DNA from 3 places in the Rhodobium gokarnense genome. Region 2 is predicted to be linked to each of the others. Evidence: predicted binding sites of a transcription regulator. Region 2 holds the regulator's gene; each other region holds the start of a gene.
What was found. Region 2 encodes PhoB, which activates phosphate uptake and scavenging genes when phosphate is short. Its sites were predicted from a motif close to TGTCATNNANCTGTCAT; they were not measured.
Positions count from the first base shown of each region.

Region 1: M2319_RS04905 (PhoX family protein) is a predicted target of PhoB. The motif match lies at 3,446-3,462, and genes of this name have one in related genera.
Region 3: M2319_RS11375 (glycerophosphodiester phosphodiesterase family protein) is a predicted target of PhoB. The motif match lies at 4,815-4,831, and genes of this name have one in related genera.

Region 1 covers NZ_JAOQNS010000002.1:496,162-506,295, reverse strand. Annotated here, with positions in the region: gene M2319_RS04915 (methyl-accepting chemotaxis protein) at 1-487, shown strand, start outside; gene M2319_RS04910 (rubredoxin) at 978-1,301, opposite strand; gene M2319_RS04905 (PhoX family protein) at 1,396-3,285, opposite strand; gene M2319_RS04900 (ZIP family metal transporter) at 3,705-4,418, shown strand; gene M2319_RS04895 (hypothetical protein) at 4,659-4,973, shown strand; gene M2319_RS04890 (GlcG/HbpS family heme-binding protein) at 5,169-5,687, shown strand; gene M2319_RS04885 (SMP-30/gluconolactonase/LRE family protein) at 5,698-6,552, opposite strand; gene M2319_RS04880 (c-type cytochrome) at 6,666-7,319, opposite strand; gene M2319_RS04875 (sulfurtransferase) at 7,500-8,438, opposite strand; gene M2319_RS04870 (hypothetical protein) at 8,473-8,655, opposite strand; gene M2319_RS04865 (hypothetical protein) at 8,668-8,952, opposite strand; gene M2319_RS04860 (hypothetical protein) at 8,965-9,255, opposite strand; gene M2319_RS04855 (rhodanese-like domain-containing protein) at 9,255-10,134, opposite strand, start outside.
Region 2 covers NZ_JAOQNS010000002.1:195,496-205,629, forward strand. Annotated here, with positions in the region: gene pstC (phosphate ABC transporter permease subunit PstC) at 1-320, shown strand, start outside; gene pstA (phosphate ABC transporter permease PstA) at 317-1,657, shown strand; gene pstB (phosphate ABC transporter ATP-binding protein PstB) at 1,727-2,497, shown strand; gene phoU (phosphate signaling complex protein PhoU) at 2,523-3,248, shown strand; gene phoB (phosphate regulon transcriptional regulator PhoB) at 3,274-3,972, shown strand; gene M2319_RS03685 (GcrA family cell cycle regulator) at 4,072-4,587, opposite strand; gene M2319_RS03690 (aspartate aminotransferase family protein) at 5,058-6,266, shown strand; gene argF (ornithine carbamoyltransferase) at 6,269-7,189, shown strand; gene M2319_RS03700 (Hsp33 family molecular chaperone) at 7,186-8,181, shown strand; gene M2319_RS03705 (efflux RND transporter periplasmic adaptor subunit) at 8,294-9,643, shown strand; gene M2319_RS03710 (efflux RND transporter permease subunit) at 9,640-10,134, shown strand, end outside.
Region 3 covers NZ_JAOQNS010000005.1:359,408-369,541, reverse strand. Annotated here, with positions in the region: gene M2319_RS11400 (TIGR03808 family TAT-translocated repetitive protein) at 1-1,076, opposite strand, end outside; gene M2319_RS11395 (hypothetical protein) at 1,308-1,595, shown strand; gene meaB (methylmalonyl Co-A mutase-associated GTPase MeaB) at 2,524-3,531, opposite strand; gene M2319_RS11385 (DUF1131 family protein) at 3,543-4,193, opposite strand; gene M2319_RS11380 (usg protein) at 4,491-4,760, shown strand; gene M2319_RS11375 (glycerophosphodiester phosphodiesterase family protein) at 4,913-6,121, shown strand; gene M2319_RS11370 (hypothetical protein) at 6,422-6,874, opposite strand; gene M2319_RS11365 (hypothetical protein) at 6,871-8,328, opposite strand; gene M2319_RS11360 (methyl-accepting chemotaxis protein) at 8,662-10,134, opposite strand, start outside.

The DNA.
Region 1 (10,134 bases), 300 kb from region 2:
CTCCGAGATCGCCGAGCAGACCAACCTCCTCGCCCTCAACGCCACCATCGAGGCGGCCCATGCCGGCGAACAGGGCCGCGGCTTCGCGGTCGTCGCCTCCGAGGTCAAGGCGCTCGCCACCCAGACCGCCAAGGCGACAAAGGAGATCTCCGACCAGATCGCCGGCATCCAGTCCTCGACGACCGAGGCCGTGGAGGCGATCACGCAGATTTCGGAGACCATGGTCGACGTCAACACCTACACCGCTTCGATCGCCTCGGCCGTCGAGGAACAGGGCTCGGCGACGAGCGAGATCTCGCGCAACGCCCAGCAGGCGGCGGACGGGACCCGCACGGTGTCGCAGAGCCTCGACGAGGTCTCCTCGGCGACCACCAAGACCAACGAATCCGCCAACCAGGTGCTGGCCGCCTCCAGCGAGGTCGACCAGCAGGCCGAACGGCTGAAGGCCGCCGTCGACCGCTTCCTGGACGGCGTCGCGGCGGCTTAGCTCCTGGCGCTCAAACGCCGCGCGAGGCTTGACGGCGCAAAGGCGCCGGCGCGCACTTCCAGGGTTTCATGCGTCGCCCCACCCTCTCCCGTCACCCCGGGCGGAGCGAAGCGGAGACCCGGGGCCCATTGCCCTTTCCGCGCGGTATGCAGCTTCAAGCCTCGGCGCGGCCTCCCACCGAGCCAAAGCCCCGTTCCACCAATCGGCGGCGTACCGTATGGACAGGGGCATTAGGCCCCGGCTCGGGGGCCGGGGTGACGGCAGTTTTTTGGGCAGGCGGGCGCGTTCCTTTTTCGGCGACGACGAAAAGGAAACGTCATCGCGAGGGTCCGAAGGACGGGCAGCGGCGCGTGACGCGAGCCTGGGTCGCCGACGCGGCGATCCAGAGCCGCTTGCTCAGGGCATGCGGCCCCTGGATTGCCGCACTCGCTTCGCTCGTTCGCAATGACGGCAACCTTTCCCTCGGGCACTTTGTGCGCAAGCCCTGCCCTCAGGCCGGCACGTCGACCTCGACCCATTCGTTGAGGGCGATGAAGTGGCTCTTGGGGTCGCCGCAGATGTGGCAGATCCAGTCGTCGGGCAGGTCCTCGAAGGCAACGCCGGGCGGGATCGGGTTGGCCTCGTCGATGATGTTGATGTCGCCGAGGGACGGATCGTAGATGTAGGGATCGCAGTCCTGGTTGGTGCAGCGCCATTTCTGCAGGCGGACGGTCTTCGTCGGCGCGCTTGCGAGCGCTCGCCGGTTGCCCGTAACGACGGCGAACAAGGCGGCAAGGCCGGCAACCACGCGCCGGCGTGTCAGTCCCTGAAGCATGACGCACCCCTCGATACAGCCGACCGGGGCGGACCGGCCGGACAATGGACCGGCGGCAGGGCAGAGCCCGCCGCCGGCAATCCTTTGAGCAAAATCAGCCGATCAGACCGCCGTCCTCGCGGGTGACGGCAATGATGGCCGAGCGCGGAACGCTGTCGCCGCCTTCCGGCCAGTGGCTGTCGCCGCGCTCGCCCGGGTGCTGGATGCCGACCAGCATGGTGCGGCGGTCCGGCGTCCAGGTGAGGCCGGTGACCTCGCACTCCTTCGGGCCGACCAGGAAGCGGCGGATCTCGCCGGTGACCGGATCGCCGGCCAGCATCTGGTTGTTGCCCTGACCCTCGAAATCCTTGGCGTTGGAGTAGTTGCCGTCGGTCTGGATCCAGAGGACGCCGTTCGAATCGAACTGCAGGCCGTCCGGCGAGTTGAACATGTTGTCCTTGGTGACGTTGTCCGAGCCGCCATAGGCGTCGGAATGGACGGTCGGGTTGCCGGCCAGCACGAACAGGTCCCAGGAAAAGCCCTCGGCGGTGTGGTCGCCATTGTCCGGGCGCCAGCGCACGATCTGGCCGTAATTGTTGGCCTCGCGCGGGTTCGGGCCGCCGACGGGGGTCTCGTCGCCGCCGGCATTCGGCTTCTTGCCGCGGTTCTTGTTGTTGGTGAGCGCCATATAAACTTCCGGGGCGTTCGGGTTGGCCGAAATCCACTCCGGACGGTCCATGGTGGTGGCGCCCACGGCCGACGCGGCCTGGCGGGTATGGATGCAGACCTCCGCCTGGCTCGCCATGCCGGTGGTCTCCGGCGTCAATGCCACCCACTTGCCGGTGCCGTCGTCGCTGAAGACGGCGACGTAGAGCGTGCCGTCGTCGAGCAGGCTGTCGGTATCAGCGCCCGGCGCAAAGACGCCGTTGGAGACGTAGCGGTAGGCGAACTCGCCGCGCTCGTCGTCGCCGAGATAGACGACGATGCGGCCGTCATTGGCAACGACGCATTCGGCGTTCTCGTGCTTGAAGCGACCGAGCGCGGTGCGCTTCTTCGGCGTGGAATTCGGATCGCGCGGATCGATCTCGACGACATAGCCGGCGCGGTTCGGCTCGTTCGGATGCTTGGAGACGTCGTAGCGCTCGTCGATCTTCGCCCAGCCATAACCCCAGTCGGCGGCAGAGATGCCGTAGCGATCCAGTTCCGGGGTCGGCTCCCAGCCTTCCGCGGAGGCCGAGAAGTAGCCGTTGAAGTTCTCCTCGCAGGTGAGATACGTGCCCCACGGGGTCGGGCCCGAGCCGCAATTGTTCCAGGTGCCGAGGGAGGTGGTGCCGGACGGGTCGGCGTCGGTCTTCAACAGGTCGTGGCCGGCGGCCGGACCGGTGAACGTCATCTCGGTCTTCGGGGTGATGCGGCGGTTGTACGGGCTGTCCTTGACGATGCCCCACTTGCCGCCCTCGGGCGCGATCTCGACGATCGAGATGCCGTGCGCCATCATGCCCTTGGCGATGTCGTCGTCAGTCTCGGCCTTGCCGCCCTCGCGGTTGCCCCAGATGATGTCGGTGTTGGTGTACTCGTTGTTGACGACGAGGATGGTGCGGCCGTCGATCGAATAGGTCTGCATGCCGTCGGTGTTGTCGCCGAAGGCGCGGGCCTGGGTCTCGGCGCTGCCGCGGGTGGCGTGGTCGAAGTCGGCAACGTCGGACCACAGCGGATCGCCCCAGCGCACCAGAACCTCGGCCTTGTAGCCTTCCGGCACCATGATCGCGTCTTCCGTGCTGGTCGGGATCTGGGTGAACGCGAAGCGGTCGGAGGCGGCGCGGGCGCCGGCCGGCACCAGCGAGCCGAGCGCGGCGAAGCTGCCGAACGCCATGACGCCGGTCATCAGGCCGCGGCGGGAGATCGCGGTGTCGACGATGCGGTCGAAATCGCACTCGTCGGGCCGCGGATTGTTGATCTCGTCGAACTCGTCGAAGGTCGGCTTGTTGTCGGTGGTGGAAGACATCCTCAGCTCCTGTTGAAGGTCTTGTTCTGTCATGTGACCGAAGGCACGCCCCGACCGCGCATGGTCGCCCGTGCCGGGCCGATGCCGTCTGGCATCGCCCGGAGGCTTCCGGCCGCCCGCTGCGGGTGAACGCTCTATGGATGTCTCCTAAATGGCGGATTCAAAAGTTTCATGACATTGGAATGAAAATAAATCCGAACGGCCCGGAAATCATTCAAGGCATTGATTTCTAATTATCTATTTCCCGCAAGGTATTGCATACGTGTAGCGGGGCCTTGCTGCACACAGCGAAAAAGTGCACGGGTCGGCACCGGTTTGAACGCGATATGGGTCGGGGCAAGACGACGGCCCGCGGCGGCACCAATCGGCCGGGCCGGCACCGGTCCAATCCGGCTCCCGCTTGGGCTATCCTTGTCGCCATGACCCAGCTTCATCTTGCGATTCTCTGCACCACCCTTGCCGGCGCCATGATCCCGCTCGGCGCCTGGCTTGCCGTCGTCGAGCGCATCCGGCCGAACTGGCTGGAGGAGGAGTTCCGCCATTCCGTCATCGCCTTCGGCGGCGGCGTGCTGCTTGCCGCGATTTCCTTCGTGCTGGTGCCGGAGGGCATCGACAAGCTGCCGGCGACGGCCTCGGTGGCGGCGTTCGCGGCCGGCGGGCTCGCCTTCTTCTGGCTCGACCGGATGATCTCCGGCAATGGCGGCTCCAAGGCGCAGTTCGTCGCCATGGTCTCCGATTTCCTGCCGGAGGCGCTCGCCCTCGGCGCGCTGTTCGCCACGGGCGACCCCACCGGGCCGCTGCTGGCCGCGCTGATCGGCCTGCAGAACCTGCCGGAAGGCTTCAACGCCTATCGCGAACTCGTCGCCGGCGGCCGCAAGTCGCCGAAGACCATCCTCGGGGCGTTTGCCGCGGTGGCGCTGGTCGGGCCCATCGCCGCCGTCCTCGGCCACGTCTACCTCACCAGCCTGCCGGAGCTGACCGGCTTCGTCATGCTGTTCGCCGGCGGCGGCATCCTCTACCTGATCTTCCAGGACATCGCCGTCCAGGCCCATCTGGAGCGGCGCTGGGCGCCCTCGCTCGGCGCCATCGGCGGCTACCTGGTCGGCTTGATCGGTCATCTGATCGTGCATTGACGCGCGCCGCGCTGTCGGCGAAGGTCCGTCCAACCACGGATTGCGACCAAAGGCGGCATGAGATTTACGCCAAATTCCCCCTATCTAATGGGGAGGGCGGACGCAGCATTGCGGGCCGGCACCGGGAACCGGAAACGGTTGGTCCCGTTGCTGCAAAGGAGCCGGAAGAAGGGATGCCCCTTTTTCGAAACCGGCCGAACCGCCCCGCGGGAAAACGTTCAAGACGAAGGGAAGCACCCCATGACGCGCGTCAGCTATCTGGAAAACCTGAAGAGGCATATGGAGGGCGTGGAGCGCGATATGCAGGCCGCCCGCCAGAAGATCGAGAGCGGTGCGGCCGTCGACAAGGTGTCGGCGAGCGGCGAGCTGGCGGCCCTTGAGGCCCAGCACCGCGAACTGATGGAGCGCATGGACCACGCCATCGAGCACCATTCGGACGAGTGGTCGCCGCTGCATACCGAGTTCCAACGCGACGTCGATGCGCTGACCGACGCGATGGAGCGCTGGATCGACCAGTATCCCGGCGCCCGGGTCGTCGAGCGCGAACGGGAATAGACGCGTCTTACGCGCCTGAAATAGGACGCCGGCGATCCGCCCGGATTGCCGGCCCTGTCACTGCAATCCCCTAAAACGCATTCTCTTTCTTGCATGTGATAAGCTCGGCGGTCTAGGCTGGCTGCCTGGCGGCGCATGCGCTTGCCGATAACAAGGGCCGGCTCCGACCGGCCCGATGCAACAGGGGGAAATGCCATGAACAGATTGACCGCAATGGCCGCGGCGGCGCTCGTCGCTAGCGGCGTCTCGATGCCGGCCGCCGCCCAGGACGGCGCCGGGGACGAGGCGACCGTCAGCCACAAGTCGCTGACGCTGGAGACCGCGCTCGACCTTGCCCAAGCGGCGCTCGCCCATTGCCGGGAGGCCGGCTACCAGGTCGCGGTCAGCGTCGTCGACCGCGGCGGCACCCAGCAGGTCTCCCTGCGCGACCGCTTCGCCGGGCCGCACACGCCGGACACCTCGTTCCGCAAGGCCTGGACCGCCGTCAGCTTCCGCACCGACACGCTGGAACTCGCCAAGACGACGGAGTCCGGCACCTCCTGGGCCGTGCGCAACGTCACCATGGCGCTGCCCCTCGGCGGCGGGGTGATGATCCGCGACGGCGACGGCAGCCTCCTCGGCGCCGTCGGGGTTTCAGGCGCCCCCAGCGGCGAAGCCGACGAGGGCTGCGGCAAGGCCGGCATCGCCGCGATCGCCGACCGCATCGCGTTCTAAGAACGGCCAGTCACGCCGCGCCGAAGTGGGGCACGGGCCGACCGCGCACGCCGATGGTGTCGGCCACGATGAGGCCGCCAGCGCCGGTCTCGCTTTTTCTGGTCGACACGAACAGGCGGTCGAGGGCGGGGCCGCCGAAGCACGGCTTGGTCGGGTCGAGGGCCGGCACCGGAAACTCGGAAATCACCGTGCCGTCGGGCGCGAAGTGGTAGACGACGCCGCCCGTGATGCCGGCAAGCCAGTAATTGCCTTCGGCATCGAGGGCCGCGCCGTCCGGCCGGCCGGTGACGCCGAACATGTCGAGGAAGACCTCACGCTCGCCGAGGGCGCCGCTTGCCATGTCGAGGTCCGCGGTCCAGACGGTCTGGACATCTGAATTGGAGTCGGACAGGTAGAGGCGGCCGCGCGCGGCATCGACGGCAAGGCCGTTCGCCGTCATCAGGCCGGTGATGACGGGGGTCATCGTCAGGTCCGGATCGATCCGGTAGAGGACGCCCTCGGGACGGCGCTCGCCCATGGTCATGGTGCCCGCCCAGATGCGGCCGCGATCGTCCGTCGTCGCATCGTTGAAGCGCATGCCCGGCGCATCAAGCGCGAGAAGGCGCGTGAAGCCGCCGTCCTCCTCGGCAAAGCTGAAGAGCCCGGTCTCCATGCCGACGACGATGCCGCCCTTCATGGTCGGGGCGACAAAGCCCGGCGTTTCCGGCGTTGCCCAGACCGCCGTTTTGCCGCTGTCGGCATCGGTCCGCAGGAGCCGCTTGCCGTCGATGTCGACCCACCAGACGCAGTTTTCCGCTTCCACCCAGACCGGGCTCTCGCCCAGCTCCGCCGGTTCGGACGCGAGCGTCCTGAATGTCACCGCCATGTCTCACCCCTTTTTCTCAAATGATTGTCGCGGCCACCCTGAACGAGCGGCCCTTGCGAGGGAAATGCCGCGAGCGTGAGCACGGTTCCGCAGCGATGGCACCGCTTTTCGCCTCACTCGGGCGTTGGTGCCCGGCGATAGTAGGCAATGAGGGCGGCGATGTCGCCTGCGGACATGGGCTGGGCGAGCGCGGTCGAGGCATCGCCGCGGATGCCGTTGTAAAAGCGCGGCAGCAGCCGCTCCTCCGGCATGGTCTTGGCCATTTCGAAAAGGTTCGGGATCGGCAGCCAGTCCGGATTCTCGCCGCCCTCGTGGCAGGAGATGCAATAGGCCTCGTGGAGCGTCTGGCCGAACTTTGCGGCTTCCTCGGCATCGGCGGGCGGACGCAGTCCGGTGGCATCGAACGGATAGGTCTCGGAGAGGCGTGCGAGAATGCCGATAGCCGTCGACCAGTCCGGCTCTGCCAAGGCCGCACGCAACGCCGCAATCTCGTCGGAGCGCCGGTTGCCGTCGGCTTTTCTCAAGAGAAGCGGCAGGTAGCTGGCGGCGCCGCGCACGCGGGCGGCAAGGGCCTCCCGCTGGCGTTCCGTCAGGTCTTCGCCCGAGATGATCCGTTCGGCGTCGTCGCGCATGACGATGAGTTCGGCGGCAACGCGGCGCATGTCCTCGCCGAGAGGGCCCTCGGCCGTGGCAATGCCCGGCCAAAGAAGAGCCGCGGCGATCAAAACCGCCGCGGCCAGACACGTTCCGGCGAAACGCGTTTTCACAAACCCATTCCCAACAGGCATTGCCACTGGCTCGACCCATTGTCATCGCGAGGAGCCGCAGGCGACGCGGCGATCCAGGGCCACGGGCTCCGAGCAAGCCATTCTGGATTGCCGCGCTCGCTTCGCTCGCTCGCAATGACGGCAGAACTTCGTCCAATCCCGCCTGTACGCATCCCGTCCTCAGTTGACGGAGACCTTCGATTCCGTCTTCTCGCCGGCCTGGGTCCATTCGGTCATGGAGCCGTCATACATCTTGGCGTCCTTGTTGCCGAGGATCTCGCTGGAGACGAACCAGTCGATCGAGGCCCAATGGCCGGTGTTGCAGAAGGCGATCTGGGGCGCGTCCGGGTCGACGCCGGCCGCCGCATAGAGTTTCTTCAGGGCCTCCGGCGAGCGGAACTTGCCGCCGCTGTTCTCGGTGGTCCAGGTCTGCGGCAGGTTCTTGGCGCCGGGGATGGTGCCGCCGGCCTTCGACGCGCCATGGCGGTTGACGCCGAGATACTGGTCGGCGGGGCGCGCATCGACGAGGGTGACGCCCTTTTCGGAGGCCGCCTTCACGTCGGCGATGCCGACCATCATGTCCCTCTGCAGGTTGACGGAGAACTCCTTGGCTTCCGGCTTGGCGGCGCCCTTCTCCAGCGGATTGGCCGGCTTGCCGTCCTTTTCCTCCGCCACATAGGCGGCAAAACCGCCGTCCAGGATCGAGACCTCGTCATGGCCGAGCACCTTGAAGGTCCAGTAGACGCGGGTGCCGGTGCCCATGTCGGAGCTGCTGGCGCCCGGCGGCACGAGGATCACATGGGTGTCGTTGCCGATGCCGAGGCTGCCGATGTGCTCGGCGAGCTTGGCGGTGTCCTCCGGCATCATGCCCGGCACGTTGCCCTTCTTCACGCGCCAGCCGTCCTTGGCGTAGCTGGAATTGACCGAGCCCGGAATGTGGCCGCGCAGGAAATCGGTCTTTTCGCGGAAATCGACGAGGACGACGCCGTCGTCTGTGGCATGGGCCTTGACCCAGTCGACGTCGACCAGCGGATCGGCGGCGCTCGCCGGTGCGGCAAGGACGGTGACGGCGATCGCCGCCGCGCCGGCCAGGCCAAAAATTCTGGAATGCTTTGTCATGGTGGTTGCTTCCCTTCCTTTGTTCTTGTTCGGGTCAGATGGTGACGACCCGGTCCGCCGACAAAATCAGGTCGGCGACTTCCTCCCAGGCCCCGTCGCCCTCGACCTCGGCAAGGTCGACGGCGGCAAGCTGATGATCGCCGCCGAGGACGGCGAGCGCCGTCTCGACGGTGTCGGTATCGGGGAAAAGCCCCGTCTTCAGGGCGGCAATGCGCATGTCGGTCTCCCGTCAGACGTTGATGACGATGTCGGCATCGGCGATCGCCTCGCCGAGCGCCATGGCATCGAGATGGGTGAGCTCGTCGGCCATTTCCGGCACGGTCGTCTCCGGCTCGATGTCGGCGAGATCCAGGAGTTCGGCCTGCTCGGCATTGGCCTCCGTCTGGGCGACGGGCTCGTTCATGAAGACCAGCCGGACGTGGTGTCCGAAGATGGTAAGGCCCGCGGCGACACGCATCGCCTCGGTGTGGTCGCGGCGGGCGAGCAGCAGGATTTTCTTCTCGGTGACGGCCATCAATCGCTCCCGTTAAAGGCTGACGACGCGGGCGGCGTCCGCCATCAGGCCGCTGTTGATGGTCTGGCTGCCGCGCTCGAACGGGTTGTCGCGGCCGGCCATATGGAGATCCCAGCTATGCTCGCAGACGACCGCCCGGCTGGCGCCCTTGACGGCCTCGACGAAGGCGGCATCGTCGGCGGCGAACACCGCATCGTTGGTGAGAAAGCAGCCCCAGGTGGCGCCGCGGCTGGTCAGCGCCCGGCCGAGTGGCGCGGCAAGGCGTGCGGCATCGCGGCAGGTCATGTGGATGAGGACGTCCATCAGGCTTTCCTTCTGCGAATGACGGCAAGGGTTCCCACGGCCACGGCGGCCCCCAGGAGCGCACCGACCGAGGCGGACAGGGCGAGAAGTTTTCCGTCGGGCCTCGGCGCGGGACGCGGTTTGGCGCGGACGCGTTCAGGCCCCGGCGCGGTAAGGTCCGGATGGCTTTCCGCATCGAGCGGCAGGCCGGAAGCGGCCCAGTTGGCGAAGCCTTCCAGATAGACCCTTGCAGCCCGGCCCCGCCCGGCGGCGACGGCGGTGTAGTAGGCAAGGCCGTCGACGGCCCCGCGTCCATAAAGAACGGGGTCTACGCCGTCCGGCGCGACGACGGGCGTTGCGCCGCGAAGCGCCCGCGCCGGCAGAGACTGGGCGCCGGGCAGATGGCCCGCCCGCGCGCCCGTCGTCCTCTCACCCCAGAAATCCTCTGCCGGACGCCCGTCGAGGAGCAGCACACCGCCCCCGGCCAGCATCCGCTGCAGATCATCCCGAAGCACAATGCGATCGTCGCGCGTCGGTTCCCGGAAGACGGCACGGCGGGCCGGCTCGGAGATGCGGCCGGAGACGGTCGCGAAATCCTCACCTAGGGCATTGATCGGCCGCTGCCAGACCAGCACGCCTTTCTGGCCCGCAAGGTGGAGAAGGCCTGCGACGGCGTCGCGGTCGCGCTCCCGGGCGCCGATGACGAGCACCGTTTCCGAGCCGTCGAGGCCGACCGTGCCGAGGAACCAGGCAACGTCGCGGAAGGACGCGAGCCGGCCATTCGGCCCGATGACGGCGGCAATCGGCACGCAGCGGGGCTCGGTTTCGGCCCGCGCGGGTGCGCCGCCGGCGCAGGTGTCCGCGTCGCGGCTGTCGACGACGACCACGCCCGCCGGGATC
Region 2 (10,134 bases):
AGACCGTCAAGCAGGTCATCCTGCCGGCGGCGCTGCCCGGCATCGTCGGCGCCATCCTGCTCGCCGCCTCGCGGGCCATCGGCGAGACCATGATCGTGGTGCTCGGCGCCGGCGCCGCCGCCCGCCTCAGCCTCAATCCGCTGGAGGCGATGACCACCGTCACCGCCAAGATCGTCAGTCAGCTCACCGGTGATGCGGACTTCGCCTCGCCGGAGGCGCTCGTCGCCTTCGCCCTCGGCATGACGCTCTTCGTGGTCACCCTGTTGCTGAACATCGCCGCCCTCTACATCGTGCGCAAATACCGGGAGCAGTACGAATGACCGACGCCACCCTCCGCTCCCCGATTTCGGAACCGGCAAGGAAGAAATCCTCGCTGCTCGCCGTCGATGCCCTGACCAAGAAGCGCAACCGCGCCGAGGCGCGCTTCAAGGCCTATGGCGTCTCGGCGGTCGTCATCGGCCTGCTGTTCCTCGTCGCGCTGCTCTGGGCGATCCTGTCCAACGGCCTCGGCGCCTTTTCCCAGACCTTCATCCAGGTTCCGGTGAGGCTCGACAGGACGGCGATCGAGGCGGCCGAGAAATCGGTCGTCAAGACCTCCAAATACCGCGCGATCATCAACACCGGTTTCCGCGCCGCCCTGTCCAAGGCCGGCATCGACACCGACATGGACGACCGCGGCCTGCAGAAGATGATGTCGTCCGGCGCCGCGGCGACCCTGCGCGAGTTCGTGCTTGCCAATCCCGACCAGATCGGCCGCACCGTCACCTTCGACTTCGTCGCCTCCTCGCGCGTCGACGGCTACCTGAAGGGCCGGGTCAAGCGCGAGGACCTCGTCCACGACAAGAATCTCGACGCCGCCCATCTCGACCTCGTCGACCAGATGCGCAAGGCCGACATCGTCACCAAGACCTTCAACTGGGAATTCGTCCTCGGCACCGACGCCTCGGACTCCCGGCCGGAACAGGCCGGCATGGGCGCCTCCATGGTCGGCTCCTTCTTCATGATGCTGGTCGTGCTCCTGCTGTCGCTGCCGATCGGCGTCGCCGCCTCGATCTACCTTGAGGAATTCGCGCCGCAGAACTGGTTCACCGACCTCATCGAGGTGAACATCTCCAACCTCGCCGCCGTCCCCTCGATCGTCTTCGGCATTCTCGGCCTTGCCGTCTTCATCCAGTTCGCGCATCTGCCGCAGTCGGCGCCGCTTGTCGGCGGCCTGGTGCTGACGCTGATGACACTGCCGACGATCATCATTTCCACCCGTGCCTCGCTGAAGGCGGTGCCGCCGTCGATCCGCGACGCCGCGCTCGGCGTCGGCGCCTCCAAGATGCAGTCGATCTTCCACCATGTGCTGCCGCTGGCCATGCCCGGCATCCTGACCGGCACCATCATCGGCCTTGCCCAGGCGCTCGGCGAAACCGCGCCGCTCTTGCTCATCGGCATGGTCGGCTTCATCGCCTCCAACTTCCCCGAAGGCCTCGGCGACGGCTTCCTGGCGCCGAACTCGGCGATGCCGGCGCAGATCTACGAATGGGCCAAGCGCGCCGATCCGGCCTTCTACGAACGGGCCTGGGGCGGCATCATCATCCTGTTGGTGTTCCTCATGGCCATGAACATCCTCGCCATTGTGTTGCGTCGCCGGTTCGAGCGTCGCTGGTAGTAACGAAAGGGCAGACCGATGAACGAACTGACACATGTCGACGAGGCTGCCATCTCGGGCCAGCCGAAGATGTCGCCCGCCGTCGAGCCGAAGATCGTCGCCCGCAAGGTGCAGGTGTTCTACGGCGAGAACCACGCGATCAAGGATGTCGACGTCGACATCCCGGCCAATTCGGTGATGTCCTTCATCGGCCCGTCCGGCTGCGGCAAGTCCACCTTCCTCAGGTGCCTCAACCGCATGAACGACACCATCGACGTGTGCCGGGTCGAGGGCAAGATCGAGATCGACCACGAGGACATCTACGATGCCAAGGTCGATCCGGTGCAGCTCCGCGCCAAGGTCGGCATGGTGTTCCAGAAGCCGAACCCGTTCCCGAAGTCGATCTTCGAGAACGTCGCCTACGGCCCTCGCATCCACGGCCTCGCCCGCACCAAGACCGACATGGAAGAGATCGTCGTCACCGCGCTGCAGAAGGCGGGCCTCTTTGCCGAGGTCAAGGACCGGCTCGATGCGCCCGGCACCGGCCTTTCCGGCGGCCAGCAGCAGCGCCTGTGCATCGCCCGCGCCATCGCCGTCAGCCCGGAAGTGATCCTGATGGACGAGCCGTGTTCCGCGCTCGACCCGATCGCCACCGCCAAGGTCGAGGAGCTGATCGACGAATTGCGCGAGAACTACACCATCGTCATCGTCACCCACTCCATGCAGCAGGCCGCCCGGGTCTCCCAGCGCACCGCGTTCTTCCATCTCGGACTGCTTGTCGAGGAAGGGCCGACGGACAATATCTTCACCAATCCGCACGACAAGCGGACCCAGGATTACATCACCGGCCGGTTCGGCTAGGCAACGCCCAAGGGGAAGCACTCTCATGTCCGAACACATCGTCAAATCGTTCGACGAGGAACTCCAGGAGCTTGCCGCCGGCATCGCCGAGATGGGCGGCCTCGCCGAGCGCCTGGTCGACGACGCCGTGACCGCGCTGGCACGCAACAACGCCGAGCTCGCCCAGGAAGTCATCCGCACCGACATCCGGCTCGACCAGATGCAGCGGGACCTGGAGGAAAAGGCGATCATCATGCTCGCACGGCGCCAGCCGATGGCGCTGGACCTGCGCCAGGCGGTTGCCGTGCTGCGCATCTCCGGCGACCTGGAGCGCGTCGGCGACCTCGCCAAGAACATCGCCAAGCGGGCGCTGGCCATCGACGGCCAGTTCAATTCCAAGTCGCTGACCCACGGCGTGGAGCACATCGCCGAGCTCGCCATGACCCAGCTCAAGGCCGTGCTCGACGCCTATGCCGCCCGCGACATCGCCGCCTCGGCCCAGATCCGCGACCGCGACCAGGAGGTCGACGCGCTTTACACCTCGCTGTTCCGCGAACTCCTCACCTACATGATGGAGGACCCGCGCAACATCTCCCAGTGCACCCACCTCCTGTTCTGCGCCAAGAACATCGAGCGCATCGGCGACCACGCCACCAACATCGCCGAGACGATCCACTACCTCGTCACCGGCCAGCAGCTTTCCGACGAGCGGGTCAAGGACGACCTGACCAGCACGACCTCGCTGGACTTCGATCCGGCCGCCAACGATTGAGCGAATGCAACGCGTCTGACATGCCATGCCCAAGGTTCTGATCGTCGAAGACGAGGAAGCGCTCAACCTTCTGCTGCGGTACAATCTGGAATCGGAAGGCTATGCGGTCGAGACCTGCGCCCGCGGCGACGAGGCGGAAATCCGCCTGCGCGAGGCCCAGCCCGACCTGCTGCTGCTCGACTGGATGCTGCCCGGCATTTCCGGCATCGAACTGTGCCGCCGCCTGCGCAACCGGGACAACACGCGGCAACTGCCGATCATCATGCTGACGGCGCGCGGCGAGGAGGCCGAGCGCATCCGCGGGCTTGCCACCGGTGCCGACGACTACGTCGTCAAGCCGTTCTCCATCCCGGAGCTGATGGCCCGGGTGCGGGCGATCCTGCGCCGCACGAAGCCGGAGATCATGTCGACGGTGCTCCAGGCCGGCGATTTGGAGCTCGACCGGGAAACCCACCGGGTGCGCCGCTCCGGCCGCGAGATCCATCTCGGGCCGACCGAGTTCCGCCTCTTGGAATTCCTCATGCAGTCGCCGGGGCGCGTGTTCAGCCGCGAGCAGCTCCTCGACGGCGTCTGGGGCCACGACGTCTATGTCGACGAGCGCACCGTCGACGTCCATGTCGGGCGCCTGCGCAAGGCGATCAATCGCGGCAAGGTGCGCGATCCGATCCGCACCGTGCGCGGCGCCGGCTACGCCTTCAACGACCAGTTCGCGCCCGCCCGCTGAAAAACCAAAAGCGCCGGCAAAAGCCCGACCACAAAAAACGCCGCCGAAATCTCCGGCGGCGTTTTTTTGCGGCTTTCAAGCCGGCAAGACGGAGAGCGCCTAGTCCTTGTTGGAGCGCCTGTCGCGGCGACGGTCGCCGACCGGCTGGTAGGCGATGTCGGCGTGATGGTCGCAATAGGGCTTTCCGGCTTCCTTGTGCCGGCCGCAGAAATAGAAATCCTCGCGGGTCGGATCGCCGATCGGCCACTTGCAGCGGTGCTCGTTGAGGCTGAGGATCGTCGCACGCTCCTCCGGCGGGATCTCAAGCTCGTGCACGGGCGCGGGCCGGGCGACCACCACCGGGCTCGGCGCCGGCTCGTAGTCGGCCTTCAGCGCCGTGTTGCCGACGCTGCGCGTCGGGCGCGGCCGGGCCGGTGCCGTGTTGGTGGCGCGGGGCTTGCGCGCCTTCGGCTGCTGCGCGGTGGTCTTGCCGCGGCCGGACAGCCCCAGCCGGTGCACCTTGCCGATCACCGCATTGCGGGTGATGCCGCCGAGTTCGGACGCGATCTGGCTGGCGCTCAGCCCCTCGGCCCACAATTTCTTCAGCAGTTCTACCCGTTCGTCAGTCCAGGACATCCGCCTTCTCCTGTTCTCATTTTCGGCGGCGGATCGGTTGGACTCCTTCCCCGGCCTCACGCTGGCCCAAGGCCTGCGAAAGGGAAACGCCCTACAACCAAAGACTTAAGTCCGCCGCACGAGATATCGTATCGATTTCACCGAAAGCTACTATATCGCGTGTATTTCTGGCAAGTCTGCGGCCGCCATGGCCGTCGACCTTCGAGGAGTTTTCCCCATCATTCGAACCCGGCTCAGCAACTCCGGCTGATTGCGTATACACGCCGGACAATTGACAAAACACCGGAATTCGGCTCTAAGAGACTCTGAATCCGTGCCGCCGATTTGGGCGGCACTGTTTGTTTTAGGAGCCGGTCGGCCCGCGACAATACGCGCGCCTACCGAAACGCGAAGGGCGCCGACCGGACAACCGGAAACGCGGCGCCCTAAAACGTTGGTGCCGGGGTTTTCGGCACCCGGGGACGGTACCCATGTCGAATACGTCGCTTTATCCCACCTATGCGCGGGCCGATCTCACATTCGAGAGAGGCGAGGGCGTCTGGCTGGAGGCCTCCGACGGCACCCGCTATCTGGATTTTGCCGCCGGCATCGCCGTCAACGGCCTCGGCCACGCCCATCCGCATCTGGTGGCGACCCTGACCGGCCAGGCCGAAAAGCTCTGGCACGTCTCCAACGTCTTCCGCATCCCGGACCAGGAGCGCCTGGCCGAGCGCCTGTGCGCGGCCAGCTTCGCCGACCGCGTCTTCTTCACCAATTCCGGCAGCGAGGCGATCGAGGGCGCGATCAAGACCGCGCGCCGCTACCACTTCGTCACCGGCAATCCGGAGCGCTACCGGCTGATCACCTTCGAGGGCGCCTTCCACGGCCGCACCCTCGGCGCCATCGCCGCCGGCGGCCAGGCCAAATATCTGGAAGGCTTCGGCCCGCGCGTGGAAGGCTTCGACCAGGTGCCGTTCGGCGACATCGAGGCGTTGAAGGCCGCGATCGGCCCGGAAACCGCCGGCGTCCTCATCGAGCCGATCCAGGGCGAGGGCGGCATTCGCCCGCTGCCCCACGGCGACCTGAAGCGCATCCGCGAGATCTGCGACGAGGCCGGCATCCTCTTGCTGCTCGACGAGGTCCAGTGCGGCATCGGCCGTACCGGCCGCCTGTTCGCCCATGAATGGGCCGGCATTACCCCGGACATCCTCGCCGCGGCCAAGGGCATCGGCGGCGGCTTTCCGGTCGGCGCCTGCATGGCGACGGAAGAGGCCGCCAAGGGCATGACCCTCGGCACCCACGGCTCGACCTATGGCGGCAACCCGCTCGCCATGGCCGTCGCCAACGCCGTCCTCGACGTTGTCCTGGAACCGGGCTTCTTCGAGCGCGTCAGCCGCCTCGGCCTGACCCTGAAACAGAAACTGGCCGGTCTCGTCGACAGCCATCCGGAGGTCTTTGAGACCATCCGCGGCGAGGGCCTGATGCTCGGCATCAAGTGCCGCGTCGCCCCGGCCGATGTCGTTGCCGCCGCGCGCGACCAGAAGCTTCTGACCGTCGGCGCCGGCGACAACGTGCTGCGCCTGCTGCCGCCGATGATCGTCACCGAGGAAGAGATTGACGCGGCCGTCGCCCGGCTCGATGCCGCGGCCAATGACATCGAGACCCGGATCGCTGAGAACCGCAGGGGGGCCGCGGAATGAGCATGAACGGAGACGCCCGGCATTTTCTCGACCTCGACGCCGTTCCGGCGAGCGAGCTGCGCCGCATCCTGGACGACTGCCGGTCGATGAAGGACCGCCTGAAGGCCGGCGACGTCGGCGATCGCCCGCTGGCCGGAAAATTCCTCGCCATGGTGTTCGAACGGGAGTCCACCCGCACAAGGGTGTCCTTCGACGTCGCCATGCGCCAGCTCGGCGGCGAGACCATCATGCTGACCGGCAAGGAGATGCAGCTCGGCCGCGGCGAGACCATCGCCGACACCGCCCGCGTGCTGTCGCGCTATGTCGACGCCATCATGATCCGCGTGCTGGAGACCGAGGCGCTGACCGAGCTTGCCCAATACGCCACGGTGCCGGTCATCAACGGCCTCACCCGCAATTCCCATCCGTGCCAGATCATGGCCGACATCATGACCTTCGAGGAGCACCTGGGGCCGATCACCGGCAAGAAGGTGCTGTGGTCGGGCGATGCCAACAACGTGCTGAATTCCTGGATCCACGCGGCCGAGCGCTTCGCCTTCGAGCTGCGCATCGCGGTGCCGGAAGAGCTGGCGCCCGACCAGGCGCTGGTGGAAAAGACCCGCGCCGCCGGCGCCTCCATCGACGTCCTCAGCGATCCCTTCACGGCCGCCGACGGCGTCGACTGCGTCGTCACCGACACCTGGGTGTCGATGGGCGACGAGGAGGGCGAACGCCGCCACAATCTGCTGAAACCCTACCAGGTCAACCAGCGCCTGATGGATGCGGCCAACCCGAACGCCATCTTCATGCACTGCCTGCCGGCCCACCGCGGCGAGGAGGTCACCGACGACGTCATCGACGGCCCCCAGTCGGTGGTGTTCGACGAGGCGGAGAACCGGCTGCACGCCCAGAAGGGCGTCCTTGCCTGGTGCTTCGGAAAATGATCGACGCCGCTCCCGGCCAGGGCTTTGAGCTTGCCGGAGACGACACCGTCCTTCCCTACGCCGTCGAGCCGCTCGATGCGCGGGGCCGGGTGGTGCGGCTCGGCCCGCTGCTCGATGCCGTCCTCGGCCGCCATGACTATCCGCCATCGGTGTCGCGCCTCCTCGGCGAGGCGATCGCGCTGACGGCGTTGCTCGGCAGTGCCCTGAAGTTCCGCGGCCGCTTCATCCTGCAGACGTCGAGCGACGGCCCGGTCAGCCTGATGGTCGTCGATTTCACCACCCCGTCCGACATGCGCGCCTATGCCCGCTTCGATGCCGACGCCGTGGCGGCTGCCGAGGCGGACGGCCACGCGGCGCCCCCGGATCTCCTCGGCACCGGGCACCTGGCGCTGACCATCGACCCCGGCGCCGGCCAGAACCGCTACCAGGGCATCGTCGCGCTCGCCGGCAATTCGCTGGAAGACGCCGCCCACGACTATTTCGCCCAGTCCGAACAGATCCCGACCCGCATCCGCCTCGCCGTTGCCGAAATCGTCGACCGCGATCCGGACGGCGGCCGCCGCCACCGCTGGCGCGCCGGCGGGGTGATGGTCCAGTTCCTGCCGGAATCGGAAGACCGCATCCGCGCCCGCGATCTCGATCCGGGCGATGCCCCGGAGGGCGCCGCGTCCCATGGCGAGCCGGACGACGACGCCTGGGTCGAGGCCCATTCGCTGGTCGACACGGTCGAGGACCATGAGCTGACCGATCCCGACATCGGCGCCGAAAAGCTCCTGTTCCGCCTGTTCCACGAGCGCGGCGTCAGGGTCTTCGAGCCGCTCTCCCTCAACGACCGCTGCGGCTGCTCGCGCGAAAAGGTCGCGGCCGTGCTCAGCGGCTTTTCAAAGGACGAGCGCGAGGAGATGACGGTCGACGGCGAGATCGTCGTGACCTGCGAGTTCTGCTCGACCCGCTACCATTTCGACCCCGAAGGGGCCGGCGGCGACGCGTGATTTCTGCCGCCCTGCGGCCATATGCGTAAATTAATATTACGTGAATTTAACTTGTCGCTGTGCTGATGCACTATATGACGGGAACCATGTTTGATCGGGCGAGGACCGAACGTTGAAGCCGATAGACCTCAACGTCCACCAGACGGCTGAGCTGAAAAAGCGCAGCCGCTTCTGGCTGATCCCGCAGATCCTCCTGCCGGTTCTGGTCGTCGCCGTCTCCATCTTTCTCTCAAATACGCTCGTCGCCACCAAGCCGGACGTGCCCCAGCGCCCGCCGCGCGAGCAGGTCTATATCGTCGACACCGAGCCGGTGGCGCTTGCCGCCAACCGGCCGATGCTGCAGGTGTTCGGCACGCTGGCTGCCGCCCGCAACGTCGAATTGCGCGCCCTCGTAGCCGGCGAAGTGGTCTCCGTGATGCCGGATCTGGTCGTCGGCGCGACGGTCAGGAAGGGCGACGTCCTCGTCCAGATCGACCGCTTCGACTATGAAGGCGCCGTCACGGAAGCGGAAATCAACCTTGCCGAGGCCGAGGCCCGGCTCGCGGAGAACCGGGCTCGGCTGGTGCTGGAGGAGCGAAGCATCGCCCGCTACGCCGAGCAGCTCGACTTCGCCGAGAAGGACCTTGAGCGCGCCCGCAACCTGTTGAAGTCCGGCAACATCACCCAGCGCGGCCTCGACGAGCGCGAACTGGTCGTCTCCCAGCGCCGCCAGGCCCTCGACCAGCGCCGCAACACCATCGACATCGAAAAGGCCAAGGTCGAGCAGCAGGCGGTCAGCCTGAAGCGGCTGGAATGGAAGCTCTCCCAGGCCCGGCGCAACCTCGCCAACACGAAACTCGTGGCTCCCTTCGACGGCATCGTGACGTCGGAAAACGTCGAGGCCGGCCGGCTCCTCAACGTCAACGACCTCGCCGTCGCCATGTATGAGGACGACCGGCTCGAGGCCCGCTTCGTGCTCTCCGACCGGCAATATGGCGAACTCGCCCTCGACGACGCGCCCGTGATCGGCCGCGACATCGAGGTCGTCTGGCATGTCGGCGGCGAGCCGGTGCGCTTTGCCGCGGTGATCGACCGGGTTGGCGCGGAGATCGCGCCGGAGCGCGGCGGCGTCGAGGTCTATGCCCGCATCCCGCAGCAGCAGACCCGGGTGGGCCTCAGGCCCGGCGCCTTCGTCGAGGTCACCGTCCCCGGCCGCGCCTTCCCGGCATCGGCACGCCTGCCGGAGACCGCCGTCTACAACAACGACCACGTCTTTGCCGTCGTCGACGGGCGCCTCGCCAAACGCCCCGTGACGGTCGAGGCCTGGGACAACGGCACCGTCATCGTCTCCGGCGAGCTGAAGGACGGCGAAGAGGTGCTGACGACGCGCATCGCCGAGGTCGGCGAGGGGCTGCGCGTGCGCGAGCCGGGCACCGGCAAGGCGCGGGCGAAGCCGGCTGATGACGACGTTGCGGCGCGATGAACTGGCCGCGCGATGACCGCTCCGGCGTGGTGTCGCTGTTCGCGCGCCACCCCAACGCCGCCAATCTCCTGATGGTCCTGATGCTGATGGCCGGCGTCTTTGCGCTCGGCCGCATCCCGATCCAGTTCTTCCCGACCCTTGAGGTCAAGACCATCACCATCACCGTCTCCTGGCCGGGCGCCAGCGCGGAGGACGTGGAGGGCAATATCCTCGGCGCCATCGAGCCGGAGGTCCGCTTCCTCGATGGCGTCACCGACGTGGAGTCCTCGGCCCGCGAGGGCTCCGGCTCGATCATCCTGGAATTCGACCAGCACACCGACATGCAAAAGGCCCTGTCGGACGTGGAATCGGCGATCGCCCAGGTGACGACGCTGCCGGAGGATTCGGAGACCCCGAAGGTCAGCTTCCGGCGATGGATGGACCGCGTCGCGCGGGTGTCGATCTCCGGGCCGTTCTCCGAGGCGGCGATGAAGGCGTTCGCCAAGCGCATG
Region 3 (10,134 bases), on a different contig from region 2:
ATGGTGGTGTCGCCCTCAGCAGCAATCCCGCTGCCGAAGCCCGGCGGCTCGGACGTGTAGGGGCCGATGGTCGACATGTTGCGCACGAGGTTGCCGGAGACGGTGGCGAGCCGGCCGCCCTCGCGGAAATTGACGACGGAGATGCCGTTGGCGCCGCCGTCGACGATGTTGTCGGAGATGACGGCGCCCTCGAAGGCGAATTCCGAATAGATCGCCGTCTCGCCGGACTTCAGGCAGCTATTGGCGGTGATCTGGACGTTCGAGCCGGCATTGGAGCGGATCGCGGAAAACGCGCAATTGGCCACCCGGTTGTTGGCGACCATCACATTGTGGGCGCGAAAGACGTTGATGCCGTTGCCATTCTGGCCGGTGCCGCCGTCCCGGGCGTAGATTTCTTCGACGCGGTTGCCGGTGACGAGCGTGCCGTCGTCGCCCTCGGTCCAGCGATGGACGAGGATGCCGCCATTGGCGCAGTTGGTAACGACGTTGTCGCGGATCGCAAGGCCCTTGGCCTCCATGGTCTGGATCGCGGCCTGGCCGGCGCCGGAGACCGTGGAGCGCTCGATGCGCCCGCCGCAGCGATGCAGCGAGATGCCGTTCATGGCGCTGCCGGAAATCGAGCAGTTGGCGATCGTCACCCGCTCCACGTCGATGAAGTGGACGAGGCCCGGCGCGTAGTCTTCCAGCAGCCGGTTGGAGCCGTCGATGACGATGCCCTCCAGGGACAGCCGCTCGGCCTTCTCGCCGAGGAGGAAATGCCCGCCGCCCTGGTAGACGAGCTGCGTCTCGTCGGGAATGCCGACGATCTGCGCGCCGTCCGGTAGGGTGAGGTTGGAGACCTGGTAGCGGCCCGGCGGGATGAACAGCGGCCGGTGCTCGCGCGTCGCCTGGTCGATCGCCATCTGCAGGATGCGGCTCTGGTCGTCGACGGCGCCGGGTCGTGCGCCGAAATGGGACGCATCGAGCGAGCCGCGCAGTTCGGCGACTTCGATGTTGGCCCGCGCCGGCGCGGCGGGGGCAAGGGCAGCGGCGGCAAATCCGCCGCCGGCAGTCAGAAACGATCGGCGGTCCAGCATGAAGCGTCCTGCAAACGGGCTCTGTGTCTGCAAGGACCTCAGCAAGCCCCGTGCCTGCGCTCCCGTTTCGTTTTGAAACGCAAAGGTGAACGGAGGGAATCCTGAGCCGGATCACCGTTTCGGCGTCGATAAGCCGCAGAAAAACCAAGTGTTTCCGCGCATGAACCGCATCGAAAACAGCGCCGCAGCACCCATATGAGGATGAAGAAAAGAAAAAACGTGGAGGGAGAGATGATCTCGCTGGAAGACTGCATCGCCCTCAGCGGTCTCGACGAAGACGAGATCCTGGCGATTGCCGAACACGAACACATCCCGGAAATCGCCGCCGCCGCCCTCGGCAACTACCTGATGCACAGGGACCGCGGGGTGGAGGCGGTGCGCAACATGATCGCCGACGACATCCGCGACGCCCTTGCCCGCGGCGACGACCGCCACGCCTGGCACCTGGTCATGGCGCTGCGCCACTTCCTCAGCGAGAACGCGGTGGTGCTGGAGGATCCGATCCTGTCGGGGCGGTAGGGTCAGGTGTTTGACGGGACACAGCGATAGGGCTTCGTCGTCATCGCGAGGAGGCCGTACGGCCGACGCGGCGATCCAGAGCCGCTTGCTCGGAGCGCGTAGCGCTGGATTGCCACGCTCGCTTCGCTCACTGGCAATGACGGCGGCGGTTTTTTCTACTTCCTTCGCCACATGTTCAGCCGTCACCCCAGGCGCAGACCCGGGGCCTATTGCCCCTGTCAACGCGGTATGGCGGTTGCAGGCCGGACCGGGCATGAGCGCGCATCGATGGCGCGAAAGGCTCCGCGGCGGGCTACTGTGTGGAGAGGGGCAATGGGTCCCGGGTCTCCGCTTCGCTCCGCCCGGGATGACGGGTGAGTGAGGTGCGACGTTCATCGAGCCCGGAGGGCCCGCAAGGCCGACGCGGCGATCCAGGTCCGCTTGCCCGGAGCGCGTAGCGCTGGATTGCCACGCTCGCTTCGCTCACTGGCAATGACGGCGGCGGTTTTTCCACTCGCTTCGCCACATGTTCAGTCGTCACCCCGGGCGCAGACCCGGGGCCTATTGCCCCTGTCAACGCGGTATGGCGGTTGCAGGCCGGACCGGGCATGAGCGCGCATCGATGGCGCGAAAGGCTCCGCGGCGGGCCGCTGTGTGGAGAGGGGCAATGGGTCCCGGGTCTCCGCTTCGCTCCGCCCGGGATGACGGCTGAGTGAGGTGCGACGTTCATCGAGCCCGCAGGGCTCGCAAGGCCGACCGGCCGCCCGAGCGAATGCGAGGCCCCGTCGGAGGCCAGTGAGCGTTAGCGAACGCCCGGCCGCGAGACATAGAAACCGAGCCCGCAGGGCTCGCAAGGCCGACCGGCCGCCGGCGCTTATGCGCCGCCACCGCGGAGCCGCGAGCGATAGCGAGCCTGGCGTGAGCGAAAACAAACCCCGTGAGCGAAAACCTAAAGCTTCATCAGGCCGCTGATCTCATCCACCGCAAAGCTCGCCGAGACCTTTCCCTCGCGCACCGCCTTTTCCAGCTCCGGCAGCCGCTCCGCGGTTGCCGGATTGTTTTTCAGCGAGGCCATCATGCGGTCTTCCAGCATCGACCACATCCAGCTCACCTGCTGGGTCCGGCGCCGGTCCTGGAAGGTGCCGAGCCTCGTCATCTTTTCCCGGTGGGTTTCGATCTGCTGCCACAGGCCGTCGAGATTTTCGTTGGCACGCCCGGAGACGGTGATCACCGGCGGCGTCCAGTTCGGGTCGCGCGGGGCGAGGATGTTGAGGGCTGCCCGGTAGTCGGCGGCGGCCGCCTCCGCCCGTTTCCTGCCCTCGCCGTCGGCCTTGTTGACGGCGATCATGTCGGCGATTTCGAGAATCCCCTTCTTGATGCCCTGGAGTTCGTCGCCGGCCCCCGGCAGCATCAGGACGAGGAAGAAGTCGACCATTTCGGAAACCGCCGTCTCCGACTGGCCGATGCCGACGGTCTCCACCAGCACCACGTCGAAGCCTGCGGCTTCGCAAAGGAGCATCGATTCCCGCGTCTTGGCGGCGACGCCGCCGAGCGTGCCGGCGGAGGGGGAGGGGCGGATGAAGGCGTCGGGGTCGACCGCGAGCCGGGCCATCCGCGTCTTGTCGCCGAGGATCGAGCCGCCGCTGCGGGTGGAGGAGGGATCGACCGCGAGCACCGCCACCTTGCGGCCGGCGGCCGTCAGATTGGCGCCGAGCATGTCGATGGTGGTCGACTTGCCGACGCCCGGAACGCCGGTGATGCCGACCCGGAACGCCTTGCCGGTGTCCGGCAGCACGGCCTGCAGCAGCGCATGGGCGCGCTGCTGGTGGTCCTGGCGGCGCGATTCCACGAGCGTGATGGCGCGGGCGAGCGCGGCCCGGTCGCCGGCGCGCAGCCGCTCGGCCATGGCGTCGATATCGGTGCCGTCCATCGGCTTTGCGGGCGCGGGGTCGGCCATGGGAACCTTTGCTAGCTGGTCGGGGTCCACACGAAGCGCTGCAGGACGGCATCGCCGATCTTGCCCTCCGGCGGCATGCGGTCGAACGGGCCGCGATAGCCGGGAAGGGCAAAGACGAGGGTGACGTTCTTTGCGCCCTTCGACGGGCACACCGCCATGCCGCGCCAGAGGTTGCGGCCGACCCGGCAGCTCGACCGGCTCATGCCGGCCTGGCGGAAGGTCATGCCGACCTGTTCGCCCGCGGGCCCGGCAACGACGCCGCTGGCGGCATGGATTTCGGAGACCTTGCCGCCCGAGCCCTTGAAGAGCTGCAGCACCTGCTGGCCGTCATGGAGCGCAACGAGCGTGTTGGCGACGCCGTTCTCGCGCGCGGTCTCTGCGGTCGCGGTCTCGAAGCCGGGCAGTTTTGCCTGCAGTTCCCGGCTCGAATAGGCGGGATCGGTGCCGAGCGGGCCGGCGGTCGTTGCCGTGAACTGCATGATCGGCGTCGGCAGCGGCGTGTCGTAGCCGGCGCCGGTATAGGGGTTGGTTTCCGAAAAGGCGTTGTCCGGAACGTCGCCGCCGATCGGGCCGATGCCTTCCGGCGGGGTGGCGCCGCTGCAGGCGGCAAGGCCGAGGGCGAAGGAAAGGGAAAGGATGAACCGGCCGCGGACGCGAACCATCTGGCAAAGACTCCTGACTGCTGCGGCACCGGCCGCAAGGCCCCCGAAGGCCCGGACGCCTAGTCGGATAGGCGAGATCGGCGCCAAGGGCAAGCGCCGGCATCGTTGTCGCGGCGCCCCGGTGCGGTGTGCGCTGGCCCGGCGAAGGCGAAATCCTACCCGCGGCGGCCGACAGCACTCAAATGACTATGCTGCTAACAAATTGACAACATTGTGATATCGGCGAGGTCGGGGGTTGCCACGGCGCGTTTTTCCGGGGCACGCTTGGAGCCGCTTTTGTGGCAAAGGGAGTGTCCGATGGGCCAAACCGATCTGGAACGCCAGCTAAAGGGCTACGGGCTGACGACCGCCCACATCCTCTACCGGATGCCGGACTACCCGGCGCTGCTGCAGAGCTATGTCTGGCAGGACTACGACCTGGCGCCGGACTTTCCGGAGATGCACGGCTTCCTGGAGTTCTGGCGCACCAGCCTGGAAGGCGCGCTGCATTCGGTGCGCTATGCCCACAAGCGCCTGATCGCGCCGGGAAGCTGGCACTGCGTCGACGGCCAGATCGTGTTGAATTGAAGACCCCCACCTGGTCTGCGCCAGGCCGTCGCAGCGGGCCCGGCGTAACCGGAACGTCATCGACCTGACACGGCTCCGTTACCGGGCTCTGGTTTCATCCCGCCGCCCTATAGATGCCATTCAGGCCCCACCGCCATTTCAGGGATACCCCGATGACCACGACCTGGAAGACCCTCCTGATGACCGCCGCCGCGGCGACATTTGCGTCCGCTGCGATTGCCCAGCCGGTCGAACTCGGCCCGCGCCCCTTTTTCCTCATCGATCAGATGACGGACGGCGCGCTGAAGGACAAGCTCGCCGCCTGCGCCGACAAGGAGATGGCCCCGAGCGCCTTTTCCATCGGCCACCGCGGCGCGGCGATGATGTTCCCGGAGCACACCCGCGAGTCCTACATCGCGGCGGCCCGCATGGGCGCCGGCATCGTCGAATGCGACGTGACCTTTACGAAGGACAAGGAGCTCGTCTGCCGCCACGCCCAGAACGACCTGCACACCACCACCAACATCCTCGGCACAGACCTTGCCGCCAACTGCACCAAGGCGTTTTCGCCGGCCGAGGGCGAGACCGAGGCGAGCGCCGAATGCCGCACCAGCGACATCACGCTCGCCGAGTTCAAGAGCCTGAAGGGCAAGATGGACGCCGCCGACAAGACCGCGACAACGGTGGACGCCTATATGGACGGCACCGCCAACTGGCGCACCGACCTTTATGCGGAATCCGCCGGCACCGTCATGACCCACGCGGAATCGATCGCGCTCTTCAAGGAACTCGGCGTCAAGTTCACCCCGGAGCTGAAGTCGCCCGCCGTCGAGATGCCGTTTGACGGCTTTTCCCAGGAAGACTACGCCCAGAAGATGATCGACGAGTACAAGGCGGCCGGCGTCGACCCGTCCGACGTCTTTGCCCAGTCCTTCAACCTCGACGACGTCCTCTACTGGATCAAGGCCGAGCCGGAGTTCGGCAAGCAGGCCGTCTATCTGGTCGAATGGGGCGACGGCTTCGACGAGCAGGATTCCAAGACCTGGAAGGAAGACTTCAAGGCTCTGAAGGCTGAGGGCGTCAACTACCTCGCCCCGTCCATGAACATGCTGGTCACCGCCGACGGCGACAAAATCGCCGCCTCCGCCTACGCCAAGGCGGCCAAGGACGCCGGCCTCAAGATCATCACCTGGACCCTTGAGCGCTCCGGCCCCCTGAAGACCGGCGGCGGCTGGTACTACACCCCGATCAACGACATCACCAAGTCCGACGGCCGCATCTACGAGCTGCTCAACGTCCTTTCTGAGGACGTCGGCATCGAAGGCATCTTCTCCGACTGGCCGGCGACGGTGACGTACTACGCCAATTGCATGGGGAAGTAGGGGCGGGCGGTCCTTCATTTTGCGGATCGATACGACGGCGGGCGGCGCGAAAGCGCTGCCCGTCTTGCGCTTTTATCGCATACGTTTCTGTCGGGCCGAAGTGGCGTACGAGCGCTCTCTTCGACGAGATCACGACAGCGGAATCGCATTGATGAGACTTACCGGTATCGTGAGATGTCACCGCTCCGGTAGGCAGGTCAAACGCCAAGGTACAACTGAAATTGGTTCAAAGTATGCGTGTGCTTTTCTTTTCGATGAAACAATTCTCCAATTGAAAAGAGGTATAAAAAATATTCCATACTAGATGTCAATTTTAACGTTATCGTTCTTTCTCTGGTCTCCACCGAACAAGCTATCAACAAGCATAGCAAGTGAAACGCCAAGAGCGGACTCAATAGATGCGATCCAACTTGTCAACTCATCTGGTGTTTTTATACTCTGAATCCCAAATAGTAAAAACGTTAACAAGCAAGCGATTACGTAAGATCCAAGAATAATTCTAGTAATCCAAACCATTTGTGGGGTAATAATTTTGCCAGACGATAGATCAAATTGTCCGGAAATAGTATCTTTTATGATAATTGACAAAAATAAGCCAAATAGTGGAATAGTGGCCGACATGACGTCAAAAGCGCTGCGTTCGCCGAATCCATATTTCGCTTGGAATATTATGGCGATGAAAAATATTACAACGTGCGACAGCACAATTGTAATACTAGCTTCGAGCTTAAATTTGTTCCGGTGCATTTTCATGGGATGAACACCGGATCGTTGATTTCCTTCGTCAACACCCCAATCAGGCGATCTCGAAAATCAAGAAATCTGGGATCATTCGTTAGTTCTTTTTCAAATTTTTCATCAACGGGAAATGAATCGAAACCCCAATTAGTGACACGTGTTTCGGGTAGATTCAGTACCAACACGTACTCTTGGAAATTCTTTTGAGCGATAAAAAGTTGGATCCTTAACTTCCACCATTCTGCCGCCTCGGCTACGCTAAAATTTCTCCTTTTTTCTAAGGCCACACGCCGCCCCTTAACATTCCAAAAAATAGAATTATTTCGAACAAAGGGGTCGGAAATATCATAATTTGAAGAGCTGGGGTAGTATGTGCCCAATGCAGATCCGAACACCTCAATAGCTCGCCCAAAGTTGAGTGAATTTGAATCCCTCAAAAAAGTTTGACCATTAACAAAAAACGATATCGCATCAGCTCCAGCTCCTCCACCCAATCTCCTAGCAGCATAAACTTCTGGAAATTTGCGTAAGGACATGGTCACGTGTGGTTCATGCAGTGGAACAGCATTTACATGTATGCAAATAAATTCATCTTTTAGGCTTTTCGCAGCTTTTGCAGCTTCAGGGTTAGTTTCATCGTAAAAATCTTGTTCATCTTCTATTCCAAGTGTTTTTGCAATCCGTTCGTATATTTGGGATCCATATGATGATATATAACAAAAAAGTCTGTCGTCATCGGTAGAAAATTTGACACTCAAATACTGTAATCCCGACTTTTTTAAACGCGCAAGGAAATGATCGATCTCATCTTTTCTTACAATAACGCCAATTCCTTCAGCTTCACATCCGCCATCTCCACAGTAGTATGCACCATGCAATTCTTTGGAGGAATAAATATATCCATCTTCAAGATCTGAATTTTCCACTTGCGCAATTAGCTCTTTATCCCATACGCCGAAAGGTGGAGATTCGAATTTGTTGGCAAAAATATTTCTGAATTCTCGGTTTCGCTTAATGTACGCGGATTGTTGCTCGGAGCCGTCTGGTGTTCGAACATAACCCTCCCAAATAATAAGCTCCTTGGTAATTCGTTTCGTCAGTGCCCCACGATAAATAACTTTTCGCTTCTCATTTTCCTCAAAATAGTCATTCCCACCTATTTTTTCTAGGACGGCTATATCAATCTTGCCTTGCTCATAATTGTGCCCTTCAATGCGCAATCGGCCATAGGGGTCTCCTCCGCAAACCAATTTGTTATCATAAAAAATCAAATAAATAGGTTTGAAGATCGATCCAATGCTTGCCCGATAAGTGCATCGATCCAATTCCTGCAGGCACTCATTGGACGAAGACGGATCGTCGTTGGCCGGACTGAGTGTGGTGTTGCAGGAAAAATCTGCCGAATGCGAGAAATTCAGACTGCCGAGGTAACACCAAACCAAAATTGTGATTGTTAAGGTCACTCTCATGGCGGATACCCCTAAAGATAGAGAGATGTGAAGATAACAACCGATATACGAATTCTAGTTCCTTTCATAGAGCCTTGGCCCGAGATTCGGCAGAAGATGTCGGGGTTCGGAGATAGTAGTATTCGTTTCTGTTCGGGTTTTTGACCGGGATTGGGTGTCGCAGTACATCCCGTCTACCCGTTTCAGATCTCGTCATCGATCGCGCCGTTGCTTCCCCACTCCAGTGCAGTGTGGTCTAGGAACAAGCCTTAGGAGCGGAGACGACCGCGGCCAAGAACTAAGGTAATTCATGATGCCGCCCGCCGCATGGGATGGGGCCGCGGCAACGAACCCTTAAGCCTTATACCCCATCCGCACGCCGCCCCAGTGCCGGCCGGCGATGTGCACCGGCGCGGAGATATCCTTCATCAGCACGAACTTGCCGCCGCCCATGTCGCGGCGGTAGGTCTGGAGGAGGAATTTCTTGGTGTTCTGGCCGGCGGCAAGGCCCACCCGGTCGTTGAAGATGCGGCGGTTGCGGCAGTTGGCGGCGTTCCAGACGGGGTCGTCGCCCTGGGGCTTTGAGAACTTCTTGTTGTGGGTCGGCAGGTAGCCGTTGATGTCGATGGCGGCGCAAAAGACGATGTTCTTGTCCCGCTCCAGGATGGCTTCCTGCAGGTCCGGCAGGAGCCGGTCGGTGAGGGGGGTGAACTTCGCCATCACCTGCTGAGGGTCGGTGCCCGGGATCGGCTCGTAGGAATAGTCGAAGAGCTCGGCCTCGCGGATCTGGCCGCCCACGATCGCCTCCTCGAAGCGGCGGGTGACCTCGTCGGCCATCTCCAGGATGATCTTCACGAACTTGGTGTCGCCGGTCTCGATGCCGCTGGTGGCGGCGAGGCCGACCATCTTGTCGGTGGAATAGAGCGCGCCGAACATCTCGCCGGCGCAGGTGCCGAGCTGCGAGACATTGGCATCGAGCGCGGCATGCATGGCATCGATCCGCTCGCCGAAATGGGAGAGCCGCTCCTCGTTGCCGGCAACGCTTTCCTCGATCGCCCGCGACGAGACCTCGATCTCCTCGATGGACCGCTCGATCTCGGCCATGGAGGCGTCGAGCGACCCTGCGCTCTCATTGACCTCGCCGGTATATTCGATCGCCTGGTTGCCGAGCAGCACGAGCTTGTCGGCCTCGCTGTCGAGTTCCGAAAGGGTCGAGGCGATCTGCTCGGTCGCCGAACTGGTCTCACCGGCGAGCGCCTTGACCTCCGAGGCGACGACGGCAAAGCCCTTGCCGGCCTCTCCGGCGCGCGCGGCCTCGATGGTGGCGTTGAGGGCAAGGAGGTTGGTCTGGCGGGCGATGGCGTCGATGGCGTCGGCCACCTCGCGCACGCTGCCGAGCGCCGACTGCAGGCCCTGGAGCTGTTCGTTGATGTTGCCGACGGCGCCGATCAGGCCCTCGATCCGCGACAGCGCCGTCTCAAGCGTCTGGCGCGAGCCGCGGACGGCCTCGCCGGCGGTTGCCGTCGCCGAGACCGTTTCGCCGCAGGACTGCGAGATGGATTCGTTGGTGGCGCGCACCTCGCTGGAGGCGGCCGAAAGCTCGTCGAAGGTGTCGGCGAGCTGGTGCGCCGATGAGCTGCTGTCTTCCACGACGCCGGTGGCATCGGCAATGGTAAGGCCGAGCGCGCCGAGGTCCCGGGCGATCTCCGACAGCGCCTTGCGCATCTCGTTGACCGCATCGGTCTCGGCCAGCGCGGCAACCGCCTCGGCGGCCTCCATCTCGTCGGCCGCCTCGGGCGCAGGGGTGTCGGGGATCCGCTGTTTCAG